DNA from 4 places in the Thalassospira indica genome. Region 1 is predicted to be linked to each of the others. Evidence: riboswitches for the same ligand, from Rfam matches in the RefSeq annotation. Region 1 holds a riboswitch; each other region holds the start of a gene.
What was found. Region 1 has a riboswitch for cobalamin ahead of DY252_RS11860 (DUF4198 domain-containing protein). Riboswitches for the same ligand answer to the same signal wherever they lie in the genome.
Positions count from the first base shown of each region.

Region 1 (5,152 bases):
GTGCTGATGCATGGCTATAACTCGCATCTGGTCAACGGGATCAGCACAGAAGTTGCCATCAAGGCGCTTAAGCTTCCGATTGCCATGTCTGCAGAAGAAGCGCGTTCTGATATCGCATCAAAGGGCTTTGCATATCTGCCGCTACGTCACATGCATCACAAGCTGCAAGAGCTGATCGGATTACGTCCGCTTCTTGGATTGCGTAGTCCGGTCAATACGTTACTGCGTTTGCTTAATCCGTTGCATGCGCGTGCAGCCTTCCTTGGTGTGTTTCATCCGGCGTTTCTTGATGTCCATCGTGAAACCGGCAAGCTCTTGGAACTTCCACGCATCGGTGTGATCAAGGGCGGTGGCGGCGAAGCCGAAAGAACACCCTATAAGCATGTCGATCTGCGCATGCTTGATAATGGTGAGCTCAATGATGTTCGCTGGCCCGCATTGCTGTCGAAAACCGAGAAAGACGGCGAAGATCAAAGCCCTGTGTCGCTGAAGCACTTCCTGGCTGTCTGGCGTGGCGAGGTGGAAGATATTCCCGCCGAAGCCAAGATCAAGGGTAGTGCTGCCATGGCAGCCTTCCTTGCGGGCAAGGCGGATTACATGGATGAGGCAGAAAGCCTTGTGCAGGGCTGGTGGGATAATCGCGACCGTGATGTTGGCTGATGTTCTGCGCCTAAGTGCGATCAAATAAAAGGGACGGGAAACCGTCCCTTTTTTAATGCTCAGAACGATGATCCGGGCTCTTTGAGAAACGCCACTTCTTCTGGCGTCGATGGACGGCCCAATATTTCATTGCGGTGTGGATAGCGGCCAAACCGGTCAATGATCTTTTTGTGTTTCAGCTCGAACTCGTAATTGTGTTCAAGGCCGGGCTGTGAAAACAGGTCAACCGCCACTTCATGAATGATTTCGGATTCCGAGTGCATATAGGGCATATACAGGAATGCCTGTTCCTGCGGTGTGACCAGTTTGCGATCCAGCCCCAACGAAACAGCTTCCTGTGCCAGCACCAATGCCATTGGATCTGATGCAAAGGACTGTGGCTGATCGCGGTACATATTGCGTGAAAACTGATCAAGAACGATGATCTCGGCAAGTCGTCCATGGGCGGTTTTGCGCCAGTTAAAAAGCTCTCCGGTCGTGGCGGCGGCGTGAAAATCGGCAAAGCGTTCCGTGATATGGCGATCCAGTGCTTCATCCTTGATAAACCACTGTTTTTCTTCGAGTTCCTTGAACCAGAAAACAAGAACCGTTTCAGGTTTCATAATGTTTCCACCCATCTGATTGCAGGCTTTTGCGGCCCGTCGGCAAAATTGCGCGTGATCTTCGCGCCCGGTTTAAGGCGCGTCAAGCCATCCGCAAAAAGATTGTCATGGACCATGGGGCAGGGAGTTGACAGCAATCCGTCCGACGTGGATTATGACATTGTCTTTGGTGTTGATCCGATTGGATCAACTTAAAAGGGAACGTGGTGCGTCATGTATGACAAAGCCACGGCTGCCCCCGCAACTGTAAGCGGTCAGAGCATTGCATATGCCACTGGTGCAAACCGGGAAGGCGCATTGCTTTTCAAACCGTGAGCCAGGAGACCTGCCTTTGACTGCCGGGTGCCGATTGCCCGGTATGAAACTGTTGGACGCCGGGGTGAGCGTCAGGTTGCAGGGGTACAAACGGTCTTTTGAAGATCCGCAATCTTGCTTCCAGCCATCCTATCGTTCTTTGTCCTGACCCTGTGCGTTGGGCCTTTGGCCTGCGTGCATCGTTTGAGAAAGAGACGATTATATGTTGAAGACCCTTGGCAGGCTTGCGATTGCAAGCGCCTGCGTGCTGTCGGCGACCATGCCGGCCCATGCGCATTTTCAATTGGCCTATACGCCGGACGTAAACGTGACCAAGGCCGGGGATCAGCCGGTGAAGCTGATTTTCTGGCACCCGTTTGAAAACGGTCATGTCATGGATATGGCCGAGCCGCTTGAATTTTATGCGGTTAACCGCGGTGAGAAAATTGATCTGAAATCAACGCTTTCGCCGATTACTTTCACCGGAATTGCGAACACGGCAGCGGCCTTTGACGCAACTTTGACTCTTCGCCGCAGCGGCGATTACGTCATGGTGGTGGTCCCCGCACCGTATTACGAAGAAAGCGAAGATATCTTCATCCAACAGATCACGAAATCCTATGTGAACCGCAATGAAATTCCGACCGACTGGATGGAACCGCAAGGTCTTAAAACCGAAATCCTGCCGCTTAATCGACCAACCAACATCATTGCCGGTTCGACCTTTACCGGCCGAGTGTTAAGCGAAGGCCAACCGGTAGTCGGTGTTGAAGTCGAAATCGAATACATGGCCGCAGAACCCGATATGGCCAGTAACACACCCAAAGGGCCAACGGCATCGCCAATGCCCGGTGGTGCGGTTGTGGCCATCTCCGATCAAAACGGGTATTTCACTTTTGGTGTCCCCAAGGCAGGTTTTTGGGGATTTGCAGCACTTGGCAGCGGCCCTGACAAAGAATTTCAGGGCAAGGAACTTTCACAGGATGCAGTCCTGTGGGTTCGCGCCTATGATGTGAAATAGGCGAGGGACAAAACAGATGCATATTGTCGATGGTGCGCTGGCACCGGAAGTCTTGATTGGCGGGGGTGTTCTTGCAGTTGCCGGGCTTGGCCTTGGTCTGCGGAAACTGCCAATCGATAAAATTCCCGCAACCGGGGTTTTGTCGGCAACATTCTTTGTTGCCTCGCTCATTCATGTGCCGGTGGGACCATCCAGTGTGCATCTGATCATGAGCGGTCTTGCCGGGCTCGTGCTTGGCTGGACCGCGTTTCCGGCACTTTTTGTCGGTCTCTTGCTTCAGGCGGTTTTCTTTGGCTTTGGCGGTTTGACGGTTCTTGGCGTCAATACGGTCAATATCGCCTTTCCGGCTGTGCTGGCGGGGCTTTTGTTCCGGGGAATGGTGTCGCGCAGCAACCCGGTCACGGCCGCCGTGCTTGGTGGATGTGCTGGTGCGTTTTCCATCGGGCTGACAACGGTGTTTGTCGCGGTTTCGCTTGCGCTCAGTGGTGATGCATTTGTACCGGCGGCCAAGCTGGTCTTCTTTGCCCACATTCCGATCATGGTGGTCGAAGGGCTGGTTTCAGCGGCATCGGTGTATCTGATCGCCAAGGTCAAACCGGCATTGTTGCAGGCCGCCGATCAGACATCCGGTTTTGAGATGCAACCGACAGCAACCTTGCGTGCAAAGCAGGCGGGCGAGGCATCCAATGGCTAGATCACTCAAGCTGGTCGTTGTGGTTGGCATGCTTGTGTTCGGCGCAACACCGGCACAGGCGCACAAGGTTATCGCATCTCTGTTTCCAAGCGGTTCGAACATCGAAGGTGAAATCGGTTTCTCCAACGGTGTCATGGCCGAAAACACGGTTGTTGAGATCTTTGATCTTGATGGCAACAAGATTGACGAAGTTACCACCGACGGTGACGGTTTCTTTGTCTACACGCCAAGCCAACAGATTGATCTGCGTTTTCGTGCCGATCTCGGGGCAGGGCACGTTGCCGAGGCAACCTTTGCCATTGCGGACCTGACGGGTGTTGATGGGACTGTACAAACAGCACCGTCAAAGGCGCGGACTGCATCAGGCGTAGGATCAAACGCTGGGCCTGCAATTACCCGTGAACAGGAAGAAATCATTGCGACCATCGTGCGTGACGAATTGCGTCCGCTCAGGCGCGAGCTTACCGCCTATAAGGAAAAGAATGATCTTCAATCGATTCTGGGCGGCATTGGCTATATATTCGGTGCCTTCGGGATCATTTATTACATCGCTGCGCGACGGCTAAGAGCAAAAGCACCCAACGCATGAGCCACCTTTTCGGACATGACCAACCCCTGAGCATTCAGGCACATGGCGGACAATCACCGTCATTCGTCGGGACGTTCGATCCAAGGGTAAGAGTGGTCGCGGCCTGTGTTTTTGCAATTGTCGTGGTGGCCCTGCATCAGATCGAGTTTGCACTGGGTGCCCTGATATTTGCCGCCATTACCATGAGCCTGACGGACTTGCCGCTGCGCGTAACCCTGAAACGCATGGCAGCGATGGACGGCTTCATTATCGTCATGCTGGTAATGTTGCCATTTACGACCCCCGGAACACCAATGTTCTCGGTGCTTGGGGCAGAGGCCAGCAAGGAAGGCCTGATGCATGCCATCCTTGTAGGCATACGGGCCAATGCGGTTGTGCTTATGATGCTCAGCCTTTTGTCGGGTATGACGCCGGTGACACTTGGTCACACGCTATATCGTTTGAAATGTCCGCCGGTTCTGGTGCATCTGATGATGTTTACGGTGCGCTATATTTCGGTGCTGCATGACGAGTATCATCGTCTTCGCATGGCGATGAAACTTCGCGGGTTTAAGGCACGCAACAATGCCCATACCTACCGTTCTTTTGGCTATTTGTTTGGCATGTTGGTGGTGCGATCGCTTGAACGGGCCGAACGTGTGCTGGAAGCCATGAAATGTCGCGGATTTAGTGGTCATTTCCCGATGATTGATGATCTGGCATTCAAGCGTCGGGACGGTGCATTTGCCGTTTTCTTTCTTGCCCTGATTATTGCCCTTGTCCTGATGGATCGCATGTATGTCGTCGCTTATTGAACTGAATGATATTTCCTATGGCTATCGGGCAGGGCAGAATGTGCTCGATCGTGTCAGTCTGACACTTGATCCGGGTGAACGTCTGTTCCTTGCCGGGCCGAATGGGGCTGGTAAAAGCACGCTTTTGCGTATTCTTGTCGGCCTGATTAAACCGCATGCGGGCGAAATCCGTGCCTTTGGCACCCCGCGGGTGACCGACGCAGAATTTCACGATTTGCGCTGCCGGGTTGGTTTTATCGTGCAGGATCCTGATGACCAGCTGTTTTGCCCAACGGTGATCGAGGATATTGCCTTTGGCCCGCTAAACCTCGGTGCCAGTCGTGAAGAAGCCCTTGCGATCGTGGATGAGGTCCTCGATCAACTGCATCTCAAACACCTGCGTGAACGGATTACCCATGAGCTTTCTGGCGGCGAAAAACGGCTTGTTTCGGTGGCAGCTGTCCTTGCCATGAAGCCTGATGTTTTGCTGCTTGATGAGCCGACAAACGCACTTGATGA
Region 1 is NZ_CP031555.1:2,509,189-2,514,340, forward strand. It holds gene DY252_RS11850 (glycosyl transferase family protein) at 1-660, shown strand, start outside; gene DY252_RS11855 (DUF924 family protein) at 720-1,262, opposite strand; cobalamin riboswitch at 1,413-1,609, shown strand; gene DY252_RS11860 (DUF4198 domain-containing protein) at 1,780-2,577, shown strand; gene cbiM (cobalt transporter CbiM) at 2,594-3,271, shown strand; gene DY252_RS11870 (hypothetical protein) at 3,264-3,860, shown strand; gene cbiQ (cobalt ECF transporter T component CbiQ) at 3,857-4,654, shown strand; gene DY252_RS11880 (energy-coupling factor ABC transporter ATP-binding protein) at 4,638-5,152, shown strand, end outside.

Region 2 (5,152 bases), 1.3 Mb from region 1:
AGGCAAGAAGGCGGGCGGTGGCTTCGCCAATGCCGCTGCTGGCACCGGTGATGATAACGGTTTTGTTTTCGACATGGTTGATCGGGTTCGACATGACATGCTCCTTGGGTTGGTGTGTCGGTGTTTGTGTCGTGGCGCCTACTCTGTCGATAAATCCCCGATTGATGAATACACAGAACTGGAATTGGATTGCCTAATCCTCCAAATTCGAGATTGAGTGCTTTGTCCGCGTGAAGGCGCGTGTATAGTGGGCCTATGGAAAACAAAGGGTTTTGCGATGGATAGCTATCAGAAGCTGTGTGGCCTGATTGACAAATACTGCGAGGCGGACGGTGCTGTGCGCACGGCTGTTGAGCCGGTCTGGATGTTTCGGTCAACCGGTCCGACCCTCAAGGTGCCAACGATTTACAAGCCTTGCCTGTGTCTGATTATCTCAGGCGCAAAGGAAGTCACGCTGGGGGATGAGCTTTATCGCTATGAGCCCGGCCAACTGCTGGCGGCATCGGTCGATTTGCCACTTGTTGGCCATGTGACGCTGGCGGCCGAGGATGCGCCGTATCGCAGCCTGTCACTTGATCTGGATGCGAAGATCCTTGGCGAACTTGTTGCCAACATGGATATCAAGATGGGCGCAGACGGAGAAAGCACACGCGGGCTTTTTGTTGAAAAGACAACCGAAAGCCTGACTGATGCTGTCTTGCGGGTGGTTGAGCTGCTTGATCGTCCCGATGATGTGCCGGTGATGTTGCCGCTTTTGATGCGCGAAGTGCATTATCGCTTGTTATGTACCGCCAAGGGGGCGGCGATTGCGGGGCTTGCCATCGGCGGCAGCAATATGCAGCGCATCTCGGCAGCCCTTCAACTGATCAAGGATAATTTCGACAAGCCGCTTAAGGTGGAAGACTTGGCAAATCGTGCCAATATGAGCCCGTCTTCCTTCCATCACCACTTCAAACAGGTGACAGCCATGAGCCCGCTTCAGTACCAAAAGCGGCTCCGCCTGACCACGGCGCGTCAGATCATGCTGGCCGAAATGAAGGATGCGGCATCTGCGGCCTACGCGGTCGGGTATGAAAGCGCGTCACAGTTCAGCCGCGAATATGCCCGCATGTTTGGGGCACCGCCAATCCGCGATGTCATGGCGATCCTTGGGCAGGGCGGGGCCAGCCAGTCTGCCGACATGGCCCCGCATTAACATTAACCCTGTTGCTGGTTGCCAACGGCCGGCAGGTGCTGGAACATCCAGGTTTCACTTAAGGGGCCGTCACCGCGTTTCAGATACATGCGCAGGTCAACCGGATCATTGCCCGCCGCCTTAAGGTCAAAGGCCGCCCGCCAGATGCGGGTATCCATGATCGGTTCGATCTTGGTGCGGACAATCTCCCCGCGCGAGGATGTCACAACCACTTCAGGGAATTCGCCGTAGGCAAGGGTTCCCAGAACCTCACCCTCGAACTCGACCGAAAACTTGATTTCGTCCTTGGGCCGGTTGGTGCCGGGCTCTCCGCCACGGCCCATGCGGGTTGCGGTCGCACGCGCCAGTTCCTTGACCGGGAACGGGTTATGGGCCTGCCAATACAGGCGGTATTTGAATTGATACGCATTGCCCGCCTTGGCGGGGCCATTCGGGACCCAGAAGGCGGCAATGTTATCGTGGATTTCATCGTCGGTCGGGATTTCGATCAACTGCACCGCACCGTCATTCCAGTCCCCCTGCGGTTCGACCCACAGGCTGGGGCGGCGGTGATAACGCACACCATCCAGATAGTTCTTCACATCGCGATCGCGCTGCATCAGACCAAAGCCACGCGGGTTATTGTCGCCAAACGCCGATGCACGGATGGTTTCCGGGTTATTGAGCTGTCGCCAGATGCGTTCGCCGCCGCCGGTCCAAAGCTCCAGCCCGTCGCTGTCATGCACTTCCGGGCGCCAGTCAAAGCGGAACGATTTGTTCTGTTCGGAATACCAGAACATGCTGGTCAGCGGTGCGATGCCAAGCCGTTCGATGTCTTTGCGCAAAAACAGATGTTTTTCGACATCCATCGTCACCCCTTCGCCGCGATAAAGCAGGAATTTATAAGCCCCCGTGATGCTGGGCCCATCCAGCAGGGCATAGACCGTGACCGGGTCTTCGGGGTTTTTGGCCGGTTCGATAAAGAATTGACGGAAATCGGGGAATTCTTCGGGAACCGAGGTCGCCGTATTGACCGCAATGCCGCGCGCCGACAGGCCATATTGGCCTTCATCGCCAATGGCGCGGAAGTACGATGCGCCAAGAAACGCCGCCCAGTCCTGGGTTTTCCAGTCATCGCGCGCCTGATTTTCATGCAGGCGGAAACCGGCAAAGCCGCTATTGGCAGGCAACTGGCGGGCAATGCTGTCTTCAGGCATGTCAAAGTAATCGGGCTTATAGATCACTTCGCGTGCCTGTCCGTTTTCCAAAAGGTACATATGCACCGGTTTGGCGAAATACATACCCAGATGGAAGAAGGTCAGCGGATAGGTGCCTGATCCATCGGAAAACGGCGAATGGTCGCGTTTGTAATGCAGCTTGCCATGGGTGTCGTAATCGATCTTGCCGACAATTTCCGGGTTTGGCGCAATGGGTGCTTCATATGCCGATGCGGCCATGGATTTGGCGCGTGCAATCAGATCGGCAAAATCAAACGGCTGTGCCGAACCCAGATCAAGGCCGTCGACATCTGCCAAAGCATGCTGATAGATCGACATTCCCGGCAGGATAAGACCGGCTGCCGCGATGGATTTCAAAAAGCGTCTGCGTTCAACAGAAGTCGTCATGTTCATCACATTCCTGTGGTTTGAGGTGTCGGGAAAGCATACCCGGCAGTGTGGAGGTAATCGGGATGAAACATGGCAAATTCAAGGTCGTATCAATTGCTTTTTATGCATGGAGGCGCAGCGTTAATGCCACTGGTGGTCTGCCAATTTCCTTGACCGTGTTTTTGGTTTAATCTAACCGTGACGTGTCGGTATCCGAATATCGGATAAAGGGAATTCGAGATGGGCCGAATATGGGCTCATTAACCGAAGCTGCCCCCGCAACTGTAGGCGGCGAGCATTTTTCTGACCAATGCCACTGGGATCAACCCGGGAAGGCCAGGGAAAATGCGTTGACCCGTAAGCCAGGAGACCTGCCGACACGAAGACGACGGACCGGGCGGGGTGCCCCGGAGAATGTCGGTACGTGTCTTGGCCCAACAGTTTAGCCCAGGTTTTCTAAGCTTTAAGGCCGACATCTTCCGCCATCTCCTGACACTTTTGCCAGTCCATTGACAGCAGCAAAGGTGATGTTATGTTATAACATAACATTTGACGATGTGTTGGAGCTGGATCATCCAAAACGGTCCCGGATCAGCGCATCAGCAAGAGGGAACTAAAAGTGATCAATCACGATAAACGTGTACTGGCGGTCGGGGTGTTTGCCGCTGGTCTTATTTCATCTGTTTCATTTGCGTCCGCAACCGAATATCCGCTGAGTATCGAGAACTGCGGCACTATGTTGCAATTTGATGCGGCCCCGGAACGCGTGGTTTCGCTGGGCCAAAGCACGACCGAAATTCTTTATTTGCTGGGGCTGGCCGACAAGGTCAAGGGCACGGGTGTCTGGTTTGGCCCGGTGATGGATGAATTCAAGGACGTCAACGCATCTGTGCCGCGTCTGGCCGACAATGATCCGGGGTTCGAAACCGTTGTCGCGCAAAAGCCGCAACTGGTTGCCACCCAGTATCAGTGGCATGTCGGGCCCAAGGGCACCGTCGGCACCACCGAACAGTTCAACGAATTGTCCATTCCGGTCTACACAGCACCTGCTGATTGTGTGGGCAAGGACAATGCCGGTGGCGGTGACGGGGTGCGTCACGAAGGCTTCACCATGGATCTGATTTATCGCGAGATTTCCGATTTTGCGCAAATCTTTGATGTGGAAGATCGCGGCGACGCGCTGATTGCAAGCCTGAAGGAACGTCAGGAAAGCTCATTGGCGCGTGTGACGGCAAGCGGCCATGACAATGTTTCCGCTGTCTTCTGGTTCTCCAGCCCCGAAATCAACAGAGATCCCTATGTGGCCGGTAAAAACGGCGCCGCGGGCTATATCGCCGGTAAACTTGGTGTTCGCAACATCATCGACAGCAATGAAGAATGGCCAACAGTTGGCTGGGAAACCATCGCGCGCGCAAACCCTGATATCATCGTGATCGGTAAAATGGGACGTCGGCGTTTTCCGGCTGATGACTGGCAGGTCAAGATGGACTTCCTGAAAACCGATCCGGTAGCAAGTCAGATGAAGGCGGTGCGCAATGGCAATATCGTGGTGATGGACGCCCAGTCGATGGATCCGACCATCCGCCTGATCAATGGTATTGAAACACTTGCCGAAGCGGTCGAAAGACTGAGCGCTTCGAACTGACCTGCACTGCCAAAGGCGCCTGATATGCCCGGAGAATTCAATGTTTGAAACAACGCCAGTGCAGCAGCCGGTTCAGCCACCTCGGCAATCGCTGGCGGGGCGGGCATATCTTGTGCGGGCCGGTGTCAGTCTTGGCGCCCTGGTTTTGCTTGTTGGCGTCATCGCGATGGCCGCGGCCAAGGGGGAAACACACATTCCCCTTGGCACCGTGCTTCAGACCATTGCCAATCATCTTTGGCAGGCGGGCTATGACGTTGATCCGATTGATGCCGGGATCATCTGGAATTACCGGATATCGCGCGCCATGGTGGCGGCGGCCTGCGGCGCGTCCCTTGCGCTATCGGGCGCAGTGTTGCAGGCGCTTTTGCGCAATAGTCTGGCGGATCCCTATTTGTTGGGGATTTCGGCCGGGGCATCGACCGGTGCGGTCAGTGTTGCCATTCTGGGGTTCGGGGCAGGCATGGTTTCCCTGTCACTTGGCGCCTTTGTCGGCGCGCTGGTGGCATTCGGGTTTGTTGCCCTTTTGGCCATTCCGGCCGGGCGCGGGGCAGGTGCGATCATTCTTGCCGGGGTCGCGGGATCGCAACTTTTTAACGCGTTAACGTCATTCATCGTGACCAAGGCCGCCACGGCGGACGAGGCACGCGGGGTGATGTTCTGGTTGCTTGGTAATTTAAGTGGCGTGCGTTGGCCCGATGTCTATCTTGCACTCCCGGTGGCCGTTAT
Region 2 is NZ_CP031555.1:3,854,873-3,860,024, reverse strand. It holds gene DY252_RS18140 (SDR family oxidoreductase) at 1-94, opposite strand, end outside; gene DY252_RS18135 (AraC family transcriptional regulator) at 278-1,195, shown strand; gene DY252_RS18130 (OpgD/OpgG family glucan biosynthesis protein) at 1,198-2,799, opposite strand; cobalamin riboswitch at 2,972-3,174, shown strand; gene DY252_RS18125 (ABC transporter substrate-binding protein) at 3,401-4,426, shown strand; gene DY252_RS18120 (FecCD family ABC transporter permease) at 4,467-5,152, shown strand, end outside.
Region 2: another riboswitch for cobalamin. It lies ahead of DY252_RS18125 (ABC transporter substrate-binding protein); the one in region 1 lies ahead of DY252_RS11860 (DUF4198 domain-containing protein).

Region 3 (5,152 bases), 1.8 Mb from region 1:
CTGGAGCACATATACCGAAGCCGAGCACGAGCTATGGCGCAAACTTTATGACCGCCAGTCGCGCATTTTGCCCGGATATGCTGCCGAGGATTACATTCGCAATCTGATGAAACTTGATGCGGCGGATCAGATTCCGCATTTCGGCCGGGTCAGCGAGAAGCTTCATGCGGCGACCGGTTGGCATCTTGTGGCTGTTCCGGGCCTGGTGCCTGATGATGTGTTTTTTGACCATCTTGCCAATCGTCGGTTCCCGGTCACCGTGTGGCTGCGCAAGCCCGAGGAAATGGATTATCTGGTCGAACCCGACATCTTCCATGACTTTTTTGGTCATGTGCCGATGCTCTATGACCCGACCTTTGCCGATTATCTGGCGGCCTATGGCGCCAAGGGCCCAGAGGCAATTGCTAAGGGCGGCCTGAAACAGCTGGCGCGGATGTATTGGTATATGGTCGAGTTTGGCCTGATCATGACCCCGCATGGTTTGCGCGCCTATGGGGCGGGCATGTTGTCATCGCAAACCGAAACCATCTATTCGGTCACCGATCCCACGCCAAACCGGGTGGCGTTCGAGCTTGAACGGGTCATGGGCACGGATTATGCGATTGATGATTTCCAGAAAACCTATTTCGTGCTGGAAAGTTACGATCAGTTGTTTGACGCGATGAATGTGCCACTGGCGCCGATCTATGATCGGCTTGCCAAGAAGCCTGCGATTGATCCAGCAACCACCTTGTCGACAGATCGGCTTTATCATGTGCACGGGGCCGCAGACAGCATCATTTCTCTGGGCGAGGAGCCCCACAGGCCCCACAGACAACAACGCCCTGCATAAGGCAGGGCGTGGTGATCCGTTCAGGATTGATCAAGGCAGGGCTGGTCTCCCAGCACCGCTAGCAGGCACTGATGGAATGACCCAGCACCCGATTGAGTTGCTCAAGCACCACTTTCGGGCTGGCGTCCTTGCTGATGAAATCGGCCGCCCCAAGCGCATCGGCTTGTGCGCGGGTGTCGGCGTCATAATGGGCCGAGAAGAAGAAAACCGGCACATTCTGGCTGTTGGGATAGCGGCGGCGAATTTCGCAGAACGCTTCAAAGCCGCTCATACCCGGCATTTCAATATCAAGGATGATGGCACGGGGATAAAGCCCGTCCAGCTGATCAATCAGATCATCGGCACAATCAAAACCGGCCACGTCATATCCTGCCCGACGCAACACTGTTTCAAGGGCTGCCTTGGCGCTGGGACTGTCGTCGGCGAACGCAACCAGTCCATCAGGACAGAATTGCGACGGCAAAGCGCTGAGCGCGTTCATGGATGGTGATACTCCGAGTTTTGAGACAAGCCCAAATTGCCAGACGAAAATGTCAAATTGGTTAAACCCGCCAAATTTCTGCCACGCAATGTTCCGGCTTCACCCCGGCTTTGCACTTTTACCGCGAAAGTATAAGGCCGCAATGATCGCGGCCACGCATCGCACACACAGCAAGCAAGCCAACAAAACTCAATGTCTGCGAAGACATAACGTTACGGAAACCTGATCTATAAGGGGGCTTATTCGCCTAAATAGGTATTTCCATGCCTATTTACGGAATTAGGGACAGGTGCTATAAACCGCCATGTCGCGAATGTGACCGGAAAACATGGTCGGGAATCCGGTGCGGCCCTGCCTTACGGCGTTATGGCCAAGCCCGGAACTGCCCCCGCAACTGTAAGTGCAGAGCCATTTTTCAAGGCTTTTGCGCGAGTCAGGATACCGATGATGTTTTCTTGGTACGAAATGGGCCGGGCGGGGTGTACCGGGTACTGGGAATCCGTAGTAGAATAAAATTTGGAAGCGTTCCGTGCCCCGACCCATATGGAGTCGCAGACAGGCCGGAGCCAACCAAGCCGGGAGAAACCATGTCCGACCCGCTAAAGCTCGCATCAGAATTTCCATCCGCTGATTATGCAAGTTGGCGCAAGCTTGCCGAAGAGGCGCTTAAAGGCGCGCCGTTCGAAAAGAAACTTGTGACAAACACGCTTGATGGTTTTGCCGTTCAGCCGATCTATACCAGCGACGATCAGGATGATGCGACCCGGTTAATCCACGAAGTTCTGAATGCCACGGTCGAGCCGCGCGAAACTGTCACCGGTTGGGACATCCGCCAGCTGCACACCCATCCCGATCCCAAGGCCACCAACGCTGCGATCCTTGAAGACCTTGAAAATGGCGCGACCTCGGTCACGCTCAAGCTTGATGCCGCCGCACGGAACGGCCGGGAAATCAGTTCTGCCGAGGTTGGTGTTGATGGCATCGCCATTCATTGTCTGGCGGATCTCGATGCCGCCCTTGAAGACGTTTATACCAACCTTGCCACCATCGGGCTTGATGCCGGTGCGGCAGGTGTTCCGGCAGCTGTCCTGTTGGCTGCCCATATTGCAAATTCCGAGGGTGCCGACGAAGCAGCACCGGCCTTTAACATGGATCCGATTGGCACCTTGGCTGCGACCGGCAACCTGCCCTGCGGGGCACAGGATGCGGTTGATCACGCAGCCAATGTTGCGGTTGAGCTGATTGATCTGTTCCCGCTGGCGACCGCGATTTCGGTCAATGGGGCCCCTTACTATAATGCCGGTGCCACCGATGGTCAGGAACTCGCATGCCTTCTGGCAAGCGGGGTGACATATCTTCGCGCCCTGACCAATACCGGAATGGCGGTTGATCAGGCCGCTGGTGCAATGGTGTTTAACGTCGCCATCGGCACCGACTTCTTTGCCGGGATCGCCAAGCTGCGCGCCCTTCGCATGATGTGGAGCCGCATCCTTTCGGCATCGGGTGCCGAGGATGCGACAATCACCATCAATGCGGTGTCGGCCGAAATGGCGATGACCAAGGTTGATCCGTGGGTCAATATGCTGCGCACCACGGTAACCAGCTTTGCCGCCGGTCTTGGCGGGGCAGACAGTGTGACCTGCCTGCCCTATGACCATTTGATTGGCCTGCCTGATGGCTTTGCACGCCGCATTGCGCGCAACACCCAACTGATCCTGCAGGAAGAAAGCAACGTGCACCGGGTCATCGATCCGGCGGGCGGTTCGTGGTTCATTGAAAACCTGACCAAGGAACTGGCGAAAACGGCCTGGTCGAAATTCCAGTCGCTTGAAAAATCGGGCGGCATTCTGAGCGCGCTTGCCAATGGCAGCCTGAAAACCGAGATCGAAACCATCAGGAACGCACGTGAAAAACGCCTGTCGACGCGCCGTGATCCGCTGACCGGTGTTTCGGAATTCCCCAATATCACCGAAGCCAAGGTTGAATGCGAAACACCCGACCTTGAGGCAATCGTTGCTGATGCCAAGTGCCGCCAGACCAAGTTTGATGGCACGGTCGGTACAACACTTGCCTCCATGATTGAGGCCGCACGCAACGGGGCCACCATCGGCCATATGTTTACCGATCTTTATGGCACCAGTGCTTCGACCCGTATCGGTGCTTTGCCAGCCCATCGCCTTGCCGAAAGTTACGAGGCGCTTCGCAAGCGTTCCGATGCACACAAGGCCAAGACCGGCACCTTCCCGCAGGTCTTCCTGGCCAATCTTGGCAAGGTCGCCCAGCACACCGCACGCGCGAGTTTTGCGCGCAACTTCTTTGAAGCTGGCGGCGTTGAGGCGATCAGCAATAACGGCTTTGCCGATGCGGATGGCGTTGCCAACGCCTTTGCTGAGAGTGGGGCAAAAATCGCCGTTATCTGTGGCTCGGACAAACAATATGCCGAAATGGCGACAGACGTTGCCAAGGCCCTTAAATCCAAGGGTGCCAGCCTTGTTTATCTTGCTGGCAATCCCGGCGATGCCCGATCCGACTACGAGGCTTCTGGCATTGATGAATTTGTCTTTGTAGGTGCTGATGTGCTTGGCATTTGTGGTACCGCGCTTGATCATCTTCTTGGCGCACAGGGGGAGAAATAACCATGACCCGCATTCCTGATTTCTCTGACCTGCCACTGTTTGATGGTGCTTCTGCCGGGGCCAAAGACCCGTTTGACAGCACGCCTTGGACGACGCCTGAAGGGATCGATGTCAAATCATCCTATGGCCCCAAGGATCTGGATGGCATTGATCACCTGGGTACCATGCCGGGCATGCCGCCATTTTTGCGTGGCCCCTATCCGACCATGTATGTGCAGCGTCCCTGGACGATCCGCCAATATGCCGGGTTCTCGACCGCCGAAGAATCCAACGCGTTCTATCGCCGCAACCTGGCTGCTGGTCAAAAAGGCCTGTCGATTGCCTTCGATCTGGCCACCCACCGTGGCTATGACAGTGATCATCCACGTGTTGCCGGTGACGTTGGCATGGCCGGTGTGGCAATTGACAGCATCTATGACATGCGCACCCTTTTTGACGGCATCCCGCTTGATGAAATGTCGGTTTCCATGACCATGAACGGGGCCGTGTTGCCTGTCATGGCGCTTTATATTGCGGCGGCTGAAGAACAGGGTGTAAAGCACGAACAGCTTTCGGGCACCATTCAGAACGACATCCTCAAAGAATTCATGGTGCGCAACACCTATATCTATCCGCCGAAGCCCTCGATGCGGATCATTTCGGACATCTTTGCCTTTACCTCGCAAAACATGCCGAAATTCAACTCGATCTCGATTTCCGGCTATCACATGCAGGAAGCGGGGGCGACCGCCGATCTTGAGCTGGCCTATACGCTGGCCGATGGCATCGAATATGCCCGCGCTGGTCAGGCCGCCGGTCTTCCGATTGATAAATTCGCGCCGCGTCTGTCGTTCTTCTGGGCGATTGGCATGAACTTTTTCATGGAAATCGCCAAAATGCGCGCGGCCCGCATGATCTGGGCCAAGCTGATCAAACAGTTCGATCCGCAGAACCCGAAATCATTGTCTTTGCGCACACACAGCCAGACATCGGGCTGGTCGCTGACCGCACAAGACGTGTTTAACAACGTCATCCGGACTTGTGTTGAGGCGATGGCATCAACGCAAGGCCACACCCAGTCGCTGCATACCAATGCGCTGGATGAGGCATTGGCATTGCCGACCGATTTCTCGGCCCGGATTGCGCGTAATACGCAACTTTTCCTGCAACAGGAAAGCGGCACCACCAATGTCATCGATCCGTGGGGTGGTTCGTACTATGTCG
Region 3 is NZ_CP031555.1:739,454-744,605, reverse strand. It holds gene phhA (phenylalanine 4-monooxygenase) at 1-832, shown strand, start outside; gene DY252_RS03660 (response regulator) at 891-1,313, opposite strand; cobalamin riboswitch at 1,626-1,777, shown strand; gene DY252_RS03655 (methylmalonyl-CoA mutase family protein) at 1,901-3,949, shown strand; gene scpA (methylmalonyl-CoA mutase) at 3,952-5,152, shown strand, end outside.
Region 3: another riboswitch for cobalamin. It lies ahead of DY252_RS03655 (methylmalonyl-CoA mutase family protein); the one in region 1 lies ahead of DY252_RS11860 (DUF4198 domain-containing protein).

Region 4 (5,152 bases), 2.3 Mb from region 1:
TAAAGACGTAGCGCCGCAGGCTGAAAGCGGCTTTGCCGAACAGCATTTCGGTGATTGGGAATTGCAGAACTGGAACGATTTGCCCAAGGGGGAAACAACACGTTTCTGGACCGACTTTGCCCGCCAACACCCCCCAAAGGGTGAAAGCTTTGCCGATGTGGTTGCCCGTGTCGGGCCGGTCTTTGATCAATTAAACAGCGATTGGGCCGGTAAGGACATTGTGGCGATCGTGCATGGCGGTACCGTGCGCGCCCTTCTGGCGAATGCGTTGGGCTTATCCCTTGAAACAGCACTGGCATTTCATGTTGATACGCTGGGTTTGACCACGCTTGAATATATTGACGGGGTCGAAGAGCCGGGCTGGCGCGTAAACGGGGTTAATCAGCGCTTCTAAGGCGGCTGTCCTCAGGCGGATGCCAGTTCGATATCTGATGCCATGTCATCAAGGGCATGTTCTGCCAGATAGCGGTCAACCATATCCGGGTTCAGATCATGTTTTTCGCAGATGTCGAAAACATCGCGCAGATAGGCCTGATAATAGGGCACCGGACGGCTGCGTGATTTACTGCGCAGTTTGGCAACATTCGGGAAATCACCGGCAAAGGATGCGTTTTCAATTACCTGGATGATGGTGTCATCAATGATGGCAGCCGGCATCCCGCAATAAGTTTTGCCGCAGGCCGACAACATCTTGCTGGCAGTCGGAACAGAAATGCCCGGCTGGGAAAGCAGCTCGTTCAACTCGTCCTGTCCGAAATCCGAGATCGACATCAGGGTAACCAGGGTCGGCATATCGCGCACAAGCAAGGACAGCGCATTGACGCGAATGCCGCGTTCATGGGACCAGATGATGGTTGCGATTACACCCTTTGAGGCATCTTCGGCAAAGATGTCACGCACATCGCGGCGTGCCAGAGTGATCTCGCCATCGGTTGCGTGCTGTTCAAGAAAATCCTGAAATGACCGATCAGGACTGTTCAGACGGTCCAGCAATCCCAGCCACATGTCCTTGCGAGACGATGTGGTCCAGGTTGGCGCGTTCATCTGTCGGATTTTGGATAGGTGAGAACGTATTGCCATTGGTCGTGAAAAATCCAGATTACCCCAAGAGTTTCGGTGCAGTATTTCCTGCAGCCAGCCGGGTGATGTGTCTATATCCCGGGTTTTCGCCAGATTGCGGATTGTTCCGTCTCTAGTTCCAGCACAACGGTTTGATGTTGGCTGAAATGGTATGACCTCTCAAGCAGACAATTCTTACAAATACTGACCTTCCGATTAGGGTGGGGTGGTAAGGAAGGGTTAAGTGCCGAGAATGACCTTTGGCATTTTTGGCAAACCTGCTAGGTTCGGCGCATCGTTCGGTGATGGGAAATCGGTGCAAGGCCGATGCTGCCCCCGCAACTGTATCGGGTTGGGAGATCCGGGTCGGTGCCAACGCGCCAGACCAGCCACCGGGAAACCGGGAAGGCGGATCGCTTTCATGCCTGCAGCCAGGAAACCTGCCGAAGGTGTCACTATTCTTTAGGTGGTGACGACGCAATCGGGCCTCGGTGGGAGGCCATGGCGAGGAAGAAACGGGATGACCCAGACTTTACCCCCTGACGGCCCCTCTGGCGGCACGCATCTGATCCTTGGTGGGGCGCGATCCGGCAAAAGCCGGTTTGCCGAAAACATCATCAATCAGGCGGGCGGTGGCACATATATCGCAACCGGGCGTGCCTGGGATGACGAAATGGCCAACCGCATAGATATTCACAAACAATCACGCGGCGATCTTTGGCAGACACTCGAGGAACCGGTCGAGCTTTGTTCGGCGCTGCAGACCTGTAATGTCACAGGTGGCAAGCCGGTTCTGGTTGATTGTCTGACCTTGTGGCTGACCAACCTGATGCTTGAAGACCGCGACATTGATGCCGAGATCGCAGCTCTTTGCGATCTGGTGCCGACCCTTGATGTGCCGGTGCTGCTTGTCTCAAACGAGGTTGGCTTTGGCATCGTGCCGGAAAATGCGATGGCGCGGGCCTTTCGCGATCACGCCGGACGCCTGCATCAACGCATTGCCGAGATTGCAGACAAAGTCACCCTTGTGGTGGCCGGCATTCCGATGCAGGTCAAATAGTAACATAAAGAATTGAATTTTAAGGATTTCAGAAATGGCACAATTGGGCAAAATCCCGGCAACCGTCATTACCGGTTTTCTGGGCGCCGGCAAAACAACCATGATCCGCAACATGCTGGAAAATGCCAATGGCAAACGCATTGCGCTGATCATCAATGAATTCGGCGATCTGGGTGTTGATCGCGGCATTATCAATGGCTGTGGCATCGAAGGCTGCGAAGAGGATGATGTTGTTGAGCTGGCCAATGGTTGTATCTGCTGCACCGTGGCTGATGACTTCCTGCCTACCATCCAGGGGCTGATTGATCGTGATACACCGCCTGATCATATCGTAATCGAAACATCTGGTCTTGCCCTGCCAAAACCTTTGGTGAAGGCGTTTAGCTGGCCGGAAGTCCGTTCGCGCGTAACCGTCGATGGTGTGGTGGCTGTCCTTGATGGCGCAGCGCTTCGTGATGGTCTGTTTGCCCATGATCATCATGCGGTACAGGCGCAGCGCGAGGCAGATGACAACCTTGATCATGAAAGCCCGCTTGAAGAACTGTTCGAAGAACAACTTCACTGTGCCGACATGGTTGTTCTGAACAAGACGGATCTTCTGACCGATGCTGAACGCAGCAAGGTCGAAGCCGATATCCGCACAGAGCTGAAAAAGCCGTCGGTCAAGATTATCGCGACCGAACATTCCCGGGTTGAAAATGCCATCCTGCTTGGTCTGGGGGCAGCAGCCGAGGATGACCTTGATAGTCGTCCAAGCCATCATGACGATGGTCACGAACATGACCATGATGATTTCGACAGTTTTGTCGTTTCGCTTGATGCGATCAGTGATCCGGCCAACCTTGAAAAGCGCCTGATTGATGTCGTGCGTCAGTTCGATGTGCTGCGCATCAAGGGGTTCCTGGATGTGCCGGGTAAACCGATGCGCCATGTGGTTCAGGGGGTTGGTGAACGTTTTCAGCGCTATTTCGACCGTCCGTGGGCCGATGGTGAAACCCGCCGGTCGGAACTGGTGGTGATTGGCCTGCATGGTCTGGATCGCGCTGCGATCGAGGCCGCCATCAAGGCCGCCTGATCCAAGTTAATCTGACCAAGCTCACCTGAAACCGGATGCTAAAAATCATCCGGTTTCAGCCTGTTTAAAGACCAAACTCACAAGGATACGGATCCCGCGATGCATCTATTGGCAGCCCAGCCCGGAATGGTCACGGATGGCAGTGAGGCCGTCGACCTTGGACAACAACCCGGCGATGTGGTGATCCTGTCTGCGGCCGAGTCTGAGCTGGCCTGTCTTGCCGGGGCGCAAGCGCGGCTGGTCGATGCATTTGGCGACGCGACACCTTCCTTACGTCTGGCAAGTTTGCTGCAGCTTGGCCACAACATGTCGGTCGATCTTTATATCGACGATGTACTTTCCGATGCCAAATTCATCATCGTGCGCATTCTGGGCGGGCGCGGTTATTGGGATTATGGCATCGAACAACTGGTTGCGCTTGCACGTGCCAAGGACATTCCTTTGGTTCTGTTGCCCGGTGATGATCAACCCGATGCAGAGCTTTTGACGCTCTCGACCGTTAAGGGGCGCGAATATCAGAACATCTGGCGCTACTTGATCGAGGGCGGACCGCAAAATTCCGAGAATTTACTTCGTCTTACATACGAAAAGTTAAATTCAAACGTGAATTGGAACTGGTCACCGGCGGCCCCGCTGGTCAAGGCCGGGGGCTATTGGCCCGGCAAGGCGCAGGCAAGCCTTGATGAAATCCGGGTTAACTGGATTGAAAATCAACCGGTTACGCCGATTGTCTTCTATCGTTCACTGGTACAGGCCGCCAACCTCGATGTTATTGACGCGCTGGTTGAGGAACTTTGTGCCAATGGTCTGAATCCATTGCCGGTTTTTGTTGCCAGCCTCAAGGATCCGGTGGCAGCCGCCTTGGTCGAGGACTGGCTGGCCGAAACCAGTGCAGATTTGATCCTCAATACCACCGGCTTTGCGATATCTGTTCCGGGTTCAGAACGAAAAAACGGTCCGTTTGATGCGGTGGATGCGCCGGTGTTTCAGGTGGTGCTTTCTGGTGGGGGCGAGGAAGCCTGGCGCGAAGGTGTCAATGGCTTGGCCGCACGCGATATTGCGATGAATGTTGCCCTGCCAGAGGTCGACGGCCGTATCCTTGCGCGCGCGGTGTCTTTCAAGGGATCGGCAGGCAAGGATGACCTGACCCAGATTGATCTGGTGAAATACATCCCGGTACGTGATCGCGTCGCCTTTACCGCCGAACTCGCCGCCAATTGGGTGCGGCTGCGCAAATCCGATGTGTCATCGCGCAAGGTGGCGATGGTGATGGCGAACTATCCCAACAAGGATGCACGTCTTGGGAATGGGGTCGGGCTGGATACCCCGGCAGGCATGGTCGAGACGCTGCGCGCCATGCAGGACGAGGGATATGCGATCAATGATCTGCCTTTTGATGGCGATGCCCTGATTGGTGCGATCAAGGCCGGACCGACCAACGATTTCAAATCGCTTGCCGACCGTGAGATCCGCGTAACCCTGAAACGCGAAGATTATCAGTCTGCATTTGATGCCCTGCCAAAAACCATCCGCGATCAGGTGTTTGAGGCCTGGGGCGATCCAAAGAATGATCCGTTTTATCTGCCGGATCGGGATGCCTTTGCCCTGTCGATCCTGCCGATGGGCAATGTGGTGGTCGGTCTGCAGCCTGCGCGTGGCTATAACATTGATCCGCTTGAAAGCTATCACTCGCCCGATCTGGTGCCGCCGCACAACTATTTTGCGTTCTATATCTGGCTGCGGCATGTGTTTGGCGTCGATGCCGCCATTCATTTTGGCAAGCATGGCAATATGGAATGGCTGCCGGGCAAGTCACTGGCCCTGTCCGAGGATTGCTTCCCGGAGGCCGTTTTTGGTCCGACCCCACATTTCTATCCCTTCATCGTCAATGATCCGGGCGAAGGCACACAGGCCAAGCGCCGGGCACAGGCGGTGATCCTTGATCATCTAACCCCACC
Region 4 is NZ_CP031555.1:180,387-185,538, reverse strand. It holds gene DY252_RS00855 (histidine phosphatase family protein) at 1-394, shown strand, start outside; gene DY252_RS00850 (hypothetical protein) at 406-1,044, opposite strand; cobalamin riboswitch at 1,331-1,521, shown strand; gene cobU (bifunctional adenosylcobinamide kinase/adenosylcobinamide-phosphate guanylyltransferase) at 1,580-2,119, shown strand; gene cobW (cobalamin biosynthesis protein CobW) at 2,154-3,194, shown strand; gene cobN (cobaltochelatase subunit CobN) at 3,294-5,152, shown strand, end outside.
Region 4: another riboswitch for cobalamin. It lies ahead of cobU (bifunctional adenosylcobinamide kinase/adenosylcobinamide-phosphate guanylyltransferase); the one in region 1 lies ahead of DY252_RS11860 (DUF4198 domain-containing protein).